3 regions of the Citrobacter freundii complex sp. 2025EL-00176 genome follow, and region 2 is predicted to be linked to each of the others. Evidence: predicted binding sites of a transcription regulator. Region 2 holds the regulator's gene; each other region holds the start of a gene.
What was found. The regulator PurR, encoded in region 2, represses purine synthesis genes. The targets are predictions, from matches to a motif close to CANGCAAACGTTTGCNTG.
Positions count from the first base shown of each region.

Region 1: the regulator PurR is predicted to act here: its motif matches at 1,877-1,894, upstream of purE (5-(carboxyamino)imidazole ribonucleotide mutase).
Region 3: the regulator PurR is predicted to act here: its motif matches at 909-926, upstream of gltS (sodium/glutamate symporter).

Region 1 covers NZ_JBRYHT010000010.1:47,852-52,268, forward strand. The annotation lists gene ACVXHP_RS17890 (carbamate kinase) at 1-191, shown strand, start outside; gene purK (5-(carboxyamino)imidazole ribonucleotide synthase) at 233-1,300, opposite strand; gene purE (5-(carboxyamino)imidazole ribonucleotide mutase) at 1,297-1,806, opposite strand; gene lpxH (UDP-2,3-diacylglucosamine diphosphatase) at 2,045-2,767, opposite strand; gene ppiB (peptidylprolyl isomerase B) at 2,770-3,264, opposite strand; gene cysS (cysteine--tRNA ligase) at 3,438-4,417, shown strand, end outside.
Region 2 covers NZ_JBRYHT010000001.1:769,479-773,895, forward strand. The annotation lists gene punC (purine nucleoside transporter PunC) at 1-1,065, opposite strand, end outside; gene punR (DNA-binding transcriptional activator PunR) at 1,179-2,111, shown strand; gene purR (HTH-type transcriptional repressor PurR) at 2,108-3,133, opposite strand; gene cydH (cytochrome bd-I accessory subunit CydH) at 3,431-3,520, shown strand; gene ACVXHP_RS03805 (MFS transporter) at 3,696-4,417, shown strand, end outside.
Region 3 covers NZ_JBRYHT010000005.1:137,218-141,634, forward strand. The annotation lists gene xanP (xanthine/proton symporter XanP) at 1-857, opposite strand, end outside; gene gltS (sodium/glutamate symporter) at 1,083-2,288, shown strand; gene recG (ATP-dependent DNA helicase RecG) at 2,328-4,409, opposite strand; gene trmH (tRNA (guanosine(18)-2'-O)-methyltransferase TrmH) at 4,415-4,417, opposite strand, start outside.

The sequences.
Region 1 (4,417 bases), on a different contig from region 2:
AGCAACGTGCGATTCGCCAAGCCTCTCCTGATGAACTGGCACCGTTTGCTAAAGCCGATGGTTCGATGGGGCCAAAGGTGACCGCCGTAAGCGGATACGTGAAGCGACGTGGAAAACCCGCGTGGATTGGTGCGCTGTCTCGCATTGAAGACACGTTGGCGGGGAAAGCCGGAACCTGCATTAGTCTGTAAAAGTAATGGGAGGCGTGCGCAGGCACACCTCCCGTATCGGTTTATTTCAGTTTTGACTGTGCCCAGATGATGCCGCTGGCATATTCCGGCGGCAGCAGGGGAATGAGCGCTTCCAGCGTGGCGCTAAGGCGTGCGGTATCGCTGTCGCTCAGGTTCAGGTGCCCCACCTTACGCCCGTCGCGTACCTCTTTGTCATACCAGTGCAGATGCACCAGCGGCAGCTTCAGCCAGTCGTAGTTCAGGTCGCTGCCGATCAGATTTACCATCACCGAAGGATTGTTCACCACCGGCGTCGGCAGCGGCAGGCCGGTAATGGCGCGCAGGTGCAGTTCAAACTGGCTGATGCTGGCGCCGTTTTGCGTCCAGTGCCCGCTGTTGTGTACCCGCGGAGCCAGTTCATTAATCAGCAAACCTTCCGGGGTGATGAAACACTCCATCGCCATCACACCGACATAGCCCAGTTCCTGCATGATGGCAGAGAGCATCGCTTCGGCCTGCGCCTGTTGTTTGGCGTTAGCCTGCGGAAATACCACGCTGGTACGCAGAATGCCGTCCTGATGCAGGTTATGGGTCAGCGGATAGAAGACGGTGCTGCCGTCGTGTGCACGCGCGCCAACCAGCGAGACTTCACCGGAGAAGTTGATGCCTCGCTCGACAATGCACTCGCCGTAGCAGTCGTCTGGCAGTTGTGCGGTTTCATTTGCGCGTAAACGCCACTGTCCACGACCGTCGTAGCCGCCGACGCGACGCTTCACAATCGCCAACTCGCCGAGTTTATCGAACACCGCGGACCATTCGCTTTTATCCGCCAGCAGTTGCCATGGCGCAGTCGCCAGGTTGAGTTTGTCAAAAAGCTGTTTTTGCGTCAGACGGTCAGCAATAATCGGGAAGACGTCGCGGTTAACAAACGCCGGATGACGCGCCAGTTCGCGGGTGAGCGCCGTTTCCGGCCAGCGCTCAATCTCTGCGGTGATCACGCTTTGCTGAAAAGGAACGGCAGCGGGTTCGGCATCCAGCCCAACGGGCCAGACCGCAATACCCAGCGGCTCACCGGCCTGACGCAACATGCGCCCTAGCTGACCATTGCCGAGTACGCAGACCTGCTTCATGCGACACCTCGCGGGTCCGGGTTGTCCAGCACCTCGTCGGTTTGCGCTTTACGCCACTCAGCCAGACGCTGATGCAATTCTTTGTCGTGTGTTGCCAGAATTTGCGCGGCCAGCAGGGCCGCATTGGCCGCGCCCGCTTTGCCGATCGCCAGCGTGCCCACCGGAATACCGCGAGGCATCTGTACGATGGAGTAGAGACTGTCTACGCCGCTCAACGCTGCGCTTTGTACCGGAACGCCTAAAACAGGCACCAGCGTTTTCGCCGCAATCATACCAGGCAAATGTGCAGCACCACCGGCACCGGCAATAATCACCTGATAACCGTTCTCTTCAGCGCCTTCGGCGAAACTGAACAGTTTGTCTGGGGTTCGGTGGGCGGAGACGACCTCAACATGGTGTGGAACGTCCAGCATTTCGAAGATTTCGGCGGCGAACTGCATGGTAGCCCAGTCGCTTTTGGACCCCATCACGATGGCGACACGCGCCGGATTATTGCGGGAAGACATGCGTCTGAAAACTCCTGTGGTGCACTACACTCGACTTTTGAGGGCACAGAGAATAGCATAATTCATCGTCAAGGAAAACGATTGCGCGCTTTACACTTCACTCTTCAAGCTGCCTCTTTGTTGGCTGCATCAGCTCACCCCAGTCACTTACTTTTGTAAGCTCCAGGGGATTCACAGATTTGCCGCCTCGATGCAACTCGAATAGTTTTGTGTAAAGAGGAACTGGGTATCTGCAGAATTAAAACGGAAATGCGATCAGTTCAACGTCGTCTGGTGTGACTTTGATCATCGAACCTTCACTGTGCCATGCGCCTAATACCACGCGGAAAGCGGGTTGGTCATTGGCCGTAAGTTCGTGGACTGCCGGACGGTGCGTATGACCGTGAATTAACCACTGGACCTGATGCTTTTCCAGCTCGCTAATAACGGCCTGCTGATTCACATCCATGATCTCCAGCGACTTACTGCTGTTTGCTGCTTTGCTGTTGGCGCGCATTTTCGCGGCAATACGTTGGCGAATGAACAATGGCAGAGCGAGGAATAGTTTCTGTAGCCAGGGTTGATGCACTTTGGCGCGAAACGCCTGATAGCCAGCGTCATCGGTGCATAACGTGTCGCCATGCATGATCAGCACCTTGCGACCATACAGGTCGAGCACTTTTTCTTCAGGCAGTAAGGTCATGCCGCTCTCACGGGCAAAACGTTTGCCGATCAGAAAATCACGGTTGCCGTGAATAAAAAAGCAGGGAACGCCGGAATCAGCCAGTGATTTTATCGCTGCGGCCATTTGATGATGCAGCGGATTAGGGTCGTCGTCGCCAATCCAGGCTTCGAACAGATCGCCGAGAATGTACAGCGCATCGGCCTGTCGCGCATCACCGGCCAAAAAACGCAGAAAACCGGCGGTGATCGCCGGTTCTTCTGTGCAGAGGTGAAGATCTGCAATAAACAGTGTCGCCACGCTTACTCGCTGACGGTCACGTTTTCGATGATGACGTCTTCTTTAGGCACATCCTGATGCATACCGCTGCGACCAGTGGAAACGCCTTTGATTTTATCAACCACGTCCATGCCTTCAACAACTTCAGCAAACACGCAGTAACCCCAACCCTGCATGCTTTCGCCAGAGAAGTTCAGGAAGTCATTGTCAGCAACGTTGATGAAGAACTGTGCGGTTGCGGAGTGCGGAGCCTGAGTACGCGCCATTGCCAGCGTACCACGGGTGTTTTTCAGACCGTTGTTCGCTTCGTTTTTGATCGCTTCTTTCGTGGCTTTTTGCTTCATGCCTGGCTCGAAACCACCGCCCTGGATCATGAAACCGTTAATAACACGGTGGAAAATGGTGTTGTTATAAAAACCTTCGCGGCAGTAGTCCAGGAAGTTTTTAACTGTTTCAGGCGCTTTATCATCAAACGTTTTGATTACGATATCGCCGTGATTAGTGTGGAAAGTAACCATTTTTGCATCCTGTTCCGATAGATTGGTGCTTCGACCCTGTCAAGGGTCAGAGTTAGGGGTGTGTTATAGCATAACCGCAAGCTGCGATCACCTCGCAAAGTGTGCTGCTTCCGGTCTAAATTATGGGTATTATACAGACTTTACTATCCACACACGTCTACACGGAATCTTCGATGTTAAAAATCTTTAATACACTGACGCGCCAAAAAGAGGAATTCAAACCTATTCATGCCGGGGAAGTCGGCATGTACGTGTGTGGTATTACCGTTTACGATCTCTGTCATATTGGCCACGGACGTACTTTCGTTTCTTTCGACGTCGTTGCGCGTTATCTGCGCTTCCTCGGCTATAAGCTGAAGTATGTGCGCAACATTACCGATATTGACGACAAAATCATCAAGCGCGCAAATGAAAACGGCGAGAGCTTTGTCGCGCTGGTCGATCGTATGATTGCGGAAATGCATAGCGATTTCGATGCGCTGAATATTCTGCGCCCGGACCTGGAACCTCGCGCTACGCACCATATCGCCGAGATTATTGAGATCACCGAACAGCTGATCGCCAAAGGTCACGCTTATGTTGCCGATAACGGCGACGTTATGTTCGACGTCCCGACTGACCCGAACTACGGTCAGCTGTCACGCCAGGATCTGGATCAGCTGCAGGCAGGCGCTCGCGTTGACGTGGTTGACGTGAAGCGCAACCCGATGGACTTCGTATTATGGAAAATGTCCAAAGAGGGTGAACCGAGCTGGCCGTCTCCATGGGGCGCTGGTCGTCCGGGCTGGCACATCGAGTGTTCGGCGATGAACTGCAAACAGTTGGGCAACCATTTCGATATTCACGGTGGTGGCTCCGACCTGATGTTCCCGCACCATGAAAATGAAATCGCCCAGTCCACCTGTGCGCACGATGGCGAATACGTGAACTACTGGATGCACTCCGGGATGGTGATGGTTGACCGCGAGAAAATGTCCAAATCGCTGGGCAACTTCTTTACCGTGCGCGACGTGCTGAAATACTACGACGCCGAAACCATTCGCTACTTCCTGATGTCGGGTCATTACCGCAGCCAGTTGAACTACAGTGAAGAGAACCTGAAACAGGCGCGTTCCGCGCTGGAACGTCTGTACACCGCGCTGCGCGGTACCGA
Region 2 (4,417 bases):
GATCAGCCACGACACCACAAGGCTTGCCAGGAAGCATAAACCCAGTTGCAGCGTATTTTGCAATGCAGCAGCGCGTCCTGTGGCTTGTGGGAAAGGACGTAACGCCTGAGCGACAACGATAGGGTAGATTGCGCCGTTCGCGATCGCCATTACGCAGAATGGGATCAGAATTTCAGCCAGGGCAACATGGTGAATAAAGCCGGTAGCCCAGGTGGCTACAACGCTAATGGCATAAAGAATCAGTAACCATGGCAGCAGTTGACGGCCTTGCCATTTTTGTAGCGCCGCACGGCAGCCGTAACCACCAATTAAGAAGGCGATAGTTTGTGGAACATAGCTCAGGCCAATCACAGCCGGGCTGTAGCCCATTTCGCTAAGGATGAACGGTGACCCTGTCAGCCATGCGAAAAAGCTTGCGGAACAGGCGGCATAAATAAGTACGTTTCCACGGTAAGCTTTCGAACGCAGCAGTGTGGCGAAAGTCAGTTTATCCTGGCTGTCGTCGCGTGCTTTAACCGTCGGTTTTAAACGCAGGGCCGGAAGCATCAGAATCAGGGTAATAGCAAACAGGGTCGCGAAAATGGCCTGCCAGGAGAAATGGACCAGAATCCAGCTGCCTAATAACGGTGCGAGAGCCGGGGATAACCCGACCAGCGGCATAATGGTGGCAAAGATGCGGTTTACTTTTTGTGAGGGGTAGTAGTCGGTGACCAGCGCCTGCCAGATAACCGACGCGGCACAGACGCCAACGGCCTGAATAAAGCGCAGCACCAACAAGCCAGTGGCGTTTTCAACCCACAGCATACCCAGACTGCCCAGTGCAAAAATAGATAAACCCAACAGTAAAATCGGTTTACGGCCATAGTGATCTGAGAGCGGTCCCCACAGAAGTTGCGCGACGGCGAAACCCGCTAAAAACAAACTTAGGCTGGCGCTGACGGCAGAGGCAGGTGTTTGCAGATCGGACTGAATCGCGGCAAAGGCGGGCAGATACATATCCGTCGCCAGAAAACCGAGCACGCTAAGACCCGCCAACCAGACTAAAAAACCTTTCCCAGGTTGCATCATCATTTCTCTTTTTTTAGCAGTAGAACAATGCCGCTGAGTGTAGTGAGTGTAATTCTCGCTGTGAAACGCTAATATTTGCTTACTGATTTCAAATTTTTTGTAGGCAGAATATGTGGTCGGAATATTCACTTGAAGTGGTTGATGCGGTTGCGCGTAACGGCAGTTTTAGTTCAGCCGCACAGGAGCTACACCGCGTACCTTCGGCGGTAAGCTACACCGTGCGCCAACTGGAGGAGTGGCTGGCTGTACCGCTTTTTGAGCGACGTCATCGCGATGTGGAATTAACGCCTGCTGGCGCGTGGTTTTTAAAGGAAGGGCGCTCTGTTATCAAAAAAATGCAGATCACTCGTCAGCAATGTCAACAAATCGCCAACGGCTGGCGAGGACAACTGGCGATCGCGGTAGATAACATTGTTCGCCCCGAACGTACCCGGCAGATGATTGTGGATTTCTATCGTCACTTTGATGATGTCGAACTGCTGGTTTTTCAGGAAGTGTTTAATGGCGTCTGGGACGCGCTTTCAGATGGGCGCGTAGAGCTGGCTATTGGCGCCACGCAGGCCATTCCGGTAGGGGGGCGCTATACCTTCCGCGACATGGGCATGCTGAGCTGGAGCTGCGTGGTGGCCAGCCATCATCCGCTGGCGTCAATGTCGGGGCCGCTAAGCGATGATACGTTGCGCAACTGGCCGTCGCTGGTGCGCGAAGATACCTCGCGTACATTGCCGAAACGTATTACCTGGTTACTGGATAACCAAAAGCGCGTTGTGGTTCCTGACTGGGAATCTTCAGCGACCTGCTTGTCTGCGGGATTGTGTGTGGGCATGGTACCAACACATTTTGCCAAACCGTGGATTGATAGCGGTAAATGGGTCTCGTTGCAGTTGGAGAATCCCTTTCCTGATGCCGCGTGTTGTCTGACATGGCAGCAGAACGACACCTCGCCCGCACTGAGCTGGTTGCTGGATTATTTAGGGGATAGCGAAACGCTGAATAAAGAATGGTTGCGGGAGCCAGATGAGGCCCCCGCACAGCAGGCTTAACGACGATAATCGCGGAATGGACCGTCAGCAACGGAGCGGCGCTCTACCAGACGCGGATGAACCTCGATCGACTGCGACTCTTCGCGTTTATTCACGATGCGGTCTAACAGCATGTTGAAGGCCGTTTCACCCAGTGAATCCTTAGGTTGGTGAATGGTCGTCAGCGCTGGCGTGAAGAAGCGGGCGTTGCGCACGTTATCATAACCGATGAGCGAGACATCCTGCGGTACGCGCAGTCCCATCTCGTCAGCAGCGCACAGCGCGCCCATCGCCATGATATCGCCACCGCAGAACACGGCGGTCGGACGATGCGACTGTGAAAGAATTTGCTGCATGGCGCGATAACCGGACTCAGGTTCAAAATCGCCCTGTACAATCCAGTTGTCGGGAACCTTAATCAGCGCTTCTTCCATCGCTTTCATAAAGCCAGCCAGACGACCGGCCCCGGTATTCCGTTCCATCGGGCCCGGGATCGCGCCAATCTCGCGATGGCCGCGTTCTATCAGATACCGACCCGCCATGTAACCGCCCTCGAAAGCGTTATCAATGACCGTATCGGTAAAATCAGCTTTAGCTTCGCCCCAATCCATCACAACCATCGGAATATGGCGATACTCTTCGAGCATCGAAAGCAGTGATTCCGGATACTCAGAACACATCACCAACAGACCATCAACACGCTTTTGCGCCATCATTGACAGATAGGCCTGCTGTTTTTCAAGGCTGTTCCATGCGTTGCCCAGAATCAGGGTATAGCCTTTCTGGAAACAGTTTTTCTCAACGGCTTCGATAATTTCGGCGAAATAGGCCGCTTCACTGCTGGTCGCCAGCAAGCCGATAGACTTGGTGTGATTCACCTTCAGGCTGCGCGCAACTGCGCTTGGAGAATAGTGCAGCTCTTTGATCGCAGCCCAAACCGCATTACGCGTTTCTTCCGCGACAAAGCGCGTCTTGTTAATTACGTGTGATACGGTTGTAGTGGAAACGTTTGCTCGCTTCGCTACATCTTTAATTGTTGCCATTACATCTCACTCCAGACCATATCCTAAGCTCCTGAGAATACTCCAGGTAAACGTTTGCCTTCACACACCCTTAACGCAACGTAGGGGTTGCGGCACGCCGGGAAAACGACACGGAACGTCAGGAAGGGGTCAATGGCCGGTACGCTAATCAAGTAAGCGTGGAATTTTGTCTGATCTTAACGAAAAGGGGAAGAGTTAAAAGCAGTTATCAATATAAATCGTGAGAGATTTTTGCTTTCAAGTGTGTAAAAATGCGCAATATCACTTTTTGTGTGGGAATAAAAAGGAGAAAACTTGATGAGCACCGATCTGAAATTTTCGTTAGTGACTACCATTATTGTTCTGGGTTTGATCGTCGCGGGTGGCCTCACCGCAGCGCTGCATTGATTTCCCCGAGGGAGTTAGCTCTCCCTCATCCTTTCCGCATCTGTTTCCCCTCTATTGTTTGCGAATAAGCAAAAGTCTTTTGCAATTTTGTTAACTTTATTAATTTTGCGATCAATGTCATGCTTTTGACTCTTATTTTATGTCGCGCCACGGCTCGACGTTACGGAGTCGATATATGAAAATCAATTATCCCTTACTGGCACTGGCGATCGGTGCGTTTGGCATTGGCACCACCGAATTTTCGCCAATGGGATTATTGCCCGTGATTGCCAAAGGGGTGGATGTCTCGATTCCTGCCGCCGGGATGCTGATCAGCGCGTATGCCGTTGGCGTGATGGTGGGGGCTCCGTTGATGACACTGCTGCTTTCCCATCGCGCGCGACGTAATGCGTTGATATTCCTGATGGCGATTTTCACGTTGGGCAACGTGCTTTCAGCTATCTCACCGGATTACACCACGCTGATGCTGTCGCGTATTTTGACCAGTCTTAACCACGGGGCATTTTTTGGTCTCGGTTCTGTTGTTGCCGCAAGCGTCGTACCTAAACATAAGCAAGCCAGCGCTGTGGCAACCATGTTTATGGGGTTAACGATTGCCAATATTGGCGGCGTTCCTGCGGCGACGTGGCTTGGTGAGACTATCGGCTGGCGGATGTCATTTATGGCGACGGCGGGTCTGGGCGTCATCTCTATGGTTAGCCTGTTCTTCTCATTACCGAAAGGTGGAGCAGGAGCGCGCCCTGATGTCCGTAGCGAGCTGGCGGTACTTATGCGCCCACAGGTGCTGTCGGCTCTGCTGACCACCGTGCTGGGTGCCGGCGCGATGTTCACGCTTTATACTTACATCTCGCCAGTGCTGCACAGCATTACCCACGCCACACCGGCGTTTGTGACCGG
Region 3 (4,417 bases), on a different contig from region 2:
ATGGTTTCCAGCGACGTAATCATAAAGACCAGCATCAGCGGCAGCAGTAAACTCCAGTCGATGCCGAGGCCATAGTACAGCGGCGTTGGCACCATGATCAGCTCCTGGCTTACCGGCGCGGTATTTTGCGGCAGCATGTCCATAAACCAGGCCAGCAGGTAGCCTGCCGCCATCGCAATCACCAGGGACGCAACGCGCAGGTACGGGTTGCGTTGGCGGTTAAGCAGGATGATCAGTGCCAGCACAACGCCGGCCAGCAGTAAATTCTTCGGTGCGCCAAAGGTGTTATCGCTCATTGCGGCATAGCCGCCGCCAATCGACGTCAGGCCCACTTGAATCAGCGACAGGCCAATAATCATCACCACTACGCCTGAGACCAAAGGGGTAATAATACGCCGCGCCAGATGCAGTACACGCGAGATAACCATTTCAGTGCAGCTCGCCAACATCAGCGTACCGAACAGGGCCGCCATCATGGTTGGGACATCTGCGCCACCGGTTTTTAGCGCCGTGCCACCCATAATCAGCGGCGCAACAAAATTAAAGCTGGTGCCCTGAATAGATAACAGGCCGGAGCCGACCGGCCCCCAGGCTTTGATCTGAATGATAGAAGCTACGCCGGAAGCGAACAGCGACATACTGATAATGTGTTGAGTATCCTGAGCCGGTAAACCGAGCGCCTGGCAAATTAACAGCGCCGGGGTGATCACCGCAACGAACATGGCCAGCAGATGCTGACAGGCGGCAAACAGGGTCTGGGCTAACGGGGGGCGATCTTCAAGACGGTAAATCAGTTCACTGTTGTGAGTCTGCGCAACCGGTTGCGCATTTGTTGACTCTACGGCGTTAACGGACATCAGAGGCAATCCCATGGTGGAAAAGCGGTGATTTTATCTGACCAGGGAGGAAAAGCAAACGTTTGCCAGCAGTTATTCTTAATATTTAAAACGGATAAACAAACTTTTTTATATAACTTTTCATCATTTTCTGCTTAAAATCCACCCCGAAAACTCAATAAGAGCTAAAAATCGGTCTGGAATGCATCGTGCGTGATTGTGCTAAACGCACTAATGGAGCTGTAAATGTTTTATCTCGATACGTTATCTACTCTGGTTGCGGCAACCCTTGTGTTGCTGCTGGGACGTAAGCTCGTCCAGTCTGTCTCCTTCCTGAAAAAATACACCATTCCCGAACCTGTAGCCGGTGGATTGCTGGTGGCGATTGCGTTGCTGGTGCTGAAAAAAAGCATGGGCTGGGAAGTAAACTTCGATATGACCCTGCGCGATCCGCTGATGCTGGCGTTCTTCGCTACCATCGGCCTGAATGCCAATATCGCCAGCCTGCGCGCCGGTGGCCGCGTGGTGGGTATTTTTCTGATTGTCGTTGTGGGTCTGCTGTTGATGCAGAACGCCATCGGCATCGGTATGGCGAGCCTGCTGGGCCTGGATCCGATAATGGGCCTGATTGCCGGTTCGATAACGCTCTCTGGTGGACACGGAACCGGGGCTGCGTGGAGCAAGTTGTTTATTGAGCGCTACGGTTTTGCCAATGCGACGGAAGTAGCAATGGCTTGCGCAACCTTTGGTCTGGTGTTGGGGGGACTGATTGGCGGCCCGGTGGCGCGCTATCTGGTTAAACACTCCACTACGCCTGATGGTATGCCGGACGATCAGGCTGTACCGACCGCGTTTGAAAAGCCGGACGTTGGACGCATAATCACCTCGCTGGTGCTGATTGAAACTATCGCGCTGATCGCTATCTGTCTGACGGTGGGTAAAATCGTTGCGCAAATGCTGGTCGGAACGGTGCTCGAACTGCCGACCTTCGTCTGCGTGCTGTTTGTTGGTGTGATCCTCAGTAATGGCCTGGCACTCATGGGCTTTTATCGGGTGTTCGAACGGGCGGTTTCAGTGCTGGGCAACGTGAGCTTGTCGCTGTTCCTGGCGATGGCGCTGATGAGCCTGAAACTGTGGGAACTGGCATCTCTGGCGCTGCCGATGCTGGCGATACTGGTTGTGCAGACGATTTTCATGGCGTTGTACGCGGTATTTGTGACCTGGCGCATGATGGGCAAAAACTACGATGCCGCCGTACTGGCAGCCGGCCACTGCGGTTTTGGCCTCGGCGCGACGCCGACGGCGATTGCTAACATGCAGGCAATTACCGAACGCTTTGGGCCATCCCATATGGCGTTCCTGGTGGTGCCGATGGTGGGGGCGTTCTTTATCGATATCGTCAACGCGCTGGTGATTAAGCTGTATCTGCTGCTGCCGATTTTTGCGCAATAACGGCGGTGCGGCGGAGTAACATCCGCCGCGATAAGTCGATTATGCGTTGGAGTAACGTTCGGTTTCCGGCATCCAGCGCTCTATCAGCGCGGCAGCCTGTTGCGGATAACGTTCGTGAATATGGCGGGCTATACGCTGAACTTCCGGAATAATAGCCTGATCGCGCAATAAATCCGCTACTTTGAATTCTGCCGTTCCGGTCTGGCGCGTACCCAGCAGCTCGCCTGGTCCGCGGATCTCTAAATCTTTTTGTGCAATCACGAACCCGTCATTGCTGTCCCGCAGAACCTGCAGGCGTTTCTGCGCCGTTTTTGACAGCGGCGATTTGTAGAGCAGGACGCAGTGGGAAGCCACGGCGCCACGGCCTACGCGGCCACGCAACTGGTGCAGCTGCGCCAGGCCTAATCGCTCCGGGTTTTCAATGATCATCAGGCTGGCGTTTGGCACGTCCACACCCACTTCAATCACCGTGGTGGCGACCAGCAGATGTAATTCACCCTGCTTAAAGGCGGCCATTACCGACTGCTTCTCGGTGGGCTTCATGCGCCCGTGCACCAGGCCAATATTCAGCTCTGGTAGGGCAAGCTTAAGTTCTTCCCACGTGGCTTCTGCCGCCTGCGCTTCTAATAAATCAGACTCTTCGATTAGTGTACAAACCCAGTACGCCTGACGCCCTTCGTGGGTGTAGGCGTTGCGCACACGGTCAATGATATCGCTACGGCGGGTGTCGGGAATCGCCACCGTGGTGACCGGCGTACGCCCCGGCGGCAGTTCGTCAATCACTGACGTGTCGAGATCGGCATAGGCGGTCATGGCCAGCGTACGCGGGATCGGGGTGGCGGTCATAATGAGCTGGTGTGGGTGGAAACCCTGCTGCTGGCCTTTCTCCCACAGCGCCAGACGCTGATGCACGCCAAAACGGTGCTGTTCGTCGATAATCACCAGCGCCAGCCCGTTGAACTGAACTTGTTCCTGAAAAATTGCGTGTGTGCCGACAATCATCTGCACCTGACCGCTGGCGATGGCTTCCTGCTGTGCCTGGCGTGCTTTACCTTTTTGCTTACCCGCCAGCCAACCCACTTCAACGCCCAGAGGTTCAAACCAGTTACGGAAATTATTTGCGTGCTGTTCAGCCAGCAACTCAGTAGGAGCCATCAGCGCCACCTGCTTACCATGCGCAATTGCGCGCAGGGCGGCAAGTGCTGCAACTAGCGTTTTACCGGAACCGACATCGCCCTGCACCAGGCGCATCATTGGGACATCCAGCGCCATATCGCGTTCAATTTCGGCTGTGACCCGTGCCTGTGCGCCGGTTGGCTTAAAGGGGAGCGCCGCCAGCAGTTGATCTTTCAGCCGATCGTTAGGACTCAGCGGTTGGGCGTGAAAACGTTGCGCCCCGGCGCGAAGCGCCAGCATGCTGAGATTGTGCGCCAGGAGTTCTTCCAGAATCAGGCGCCGCTGTGCCGGATGTTGCCCGATTTCGAGATCGCTAAGCTGTAGCGTCGGCGGCGGGCGGTGCAGTGTGCGCAACGCTTCCGGCAGGCTCATCATGCCTTGTAGTAATTCCGGAGGGAGCAACTCGGCAATGGCGCAGGTATCGAGCAGATCCAGCGCCTGATCGGTCAACTTGCGCAGCGTTGCCTGCTTAACGCCTTCAGTGGTCGGATAAACCGGTGTGAGTGTTTCCTGCAGTTCCGGCGTGCTGAGATCGCCCTGTACGCGGTATTCCGGATGGATCATTTCTGCGCCGTACTTGCCACGTTTAGCTTCGCCATAGGCCAACACACGGCGCCCGGTGGCGAGGCTGTTTTTCATTGCTGCGCTGAAGTTGAAGAAGCGCATAGTGAGAATGCCGGAGCCATCGCTTATCTGGCAGGTCATCATTCGGCGGCCACCGAAAGTGATATTGCAGTTCAGCACTTCGCCTTCAACGGTGGCATAGACGCCCGGCAGCAGTTCGCCAATGGGGTACAGATGAGTACGGTCTTCGTAACGCAGAGGGAGGTGGAGCAGGAGGTCCTGCACGGTGTGCAGGCCAATTTTCGCCAGTTTACTGCTTTGTGCTGCGCCAACGCCCGTCAGAGAGTTGAGCGGGATGGCATCCAGTAAACGGCCTTTCATCGCGTTTA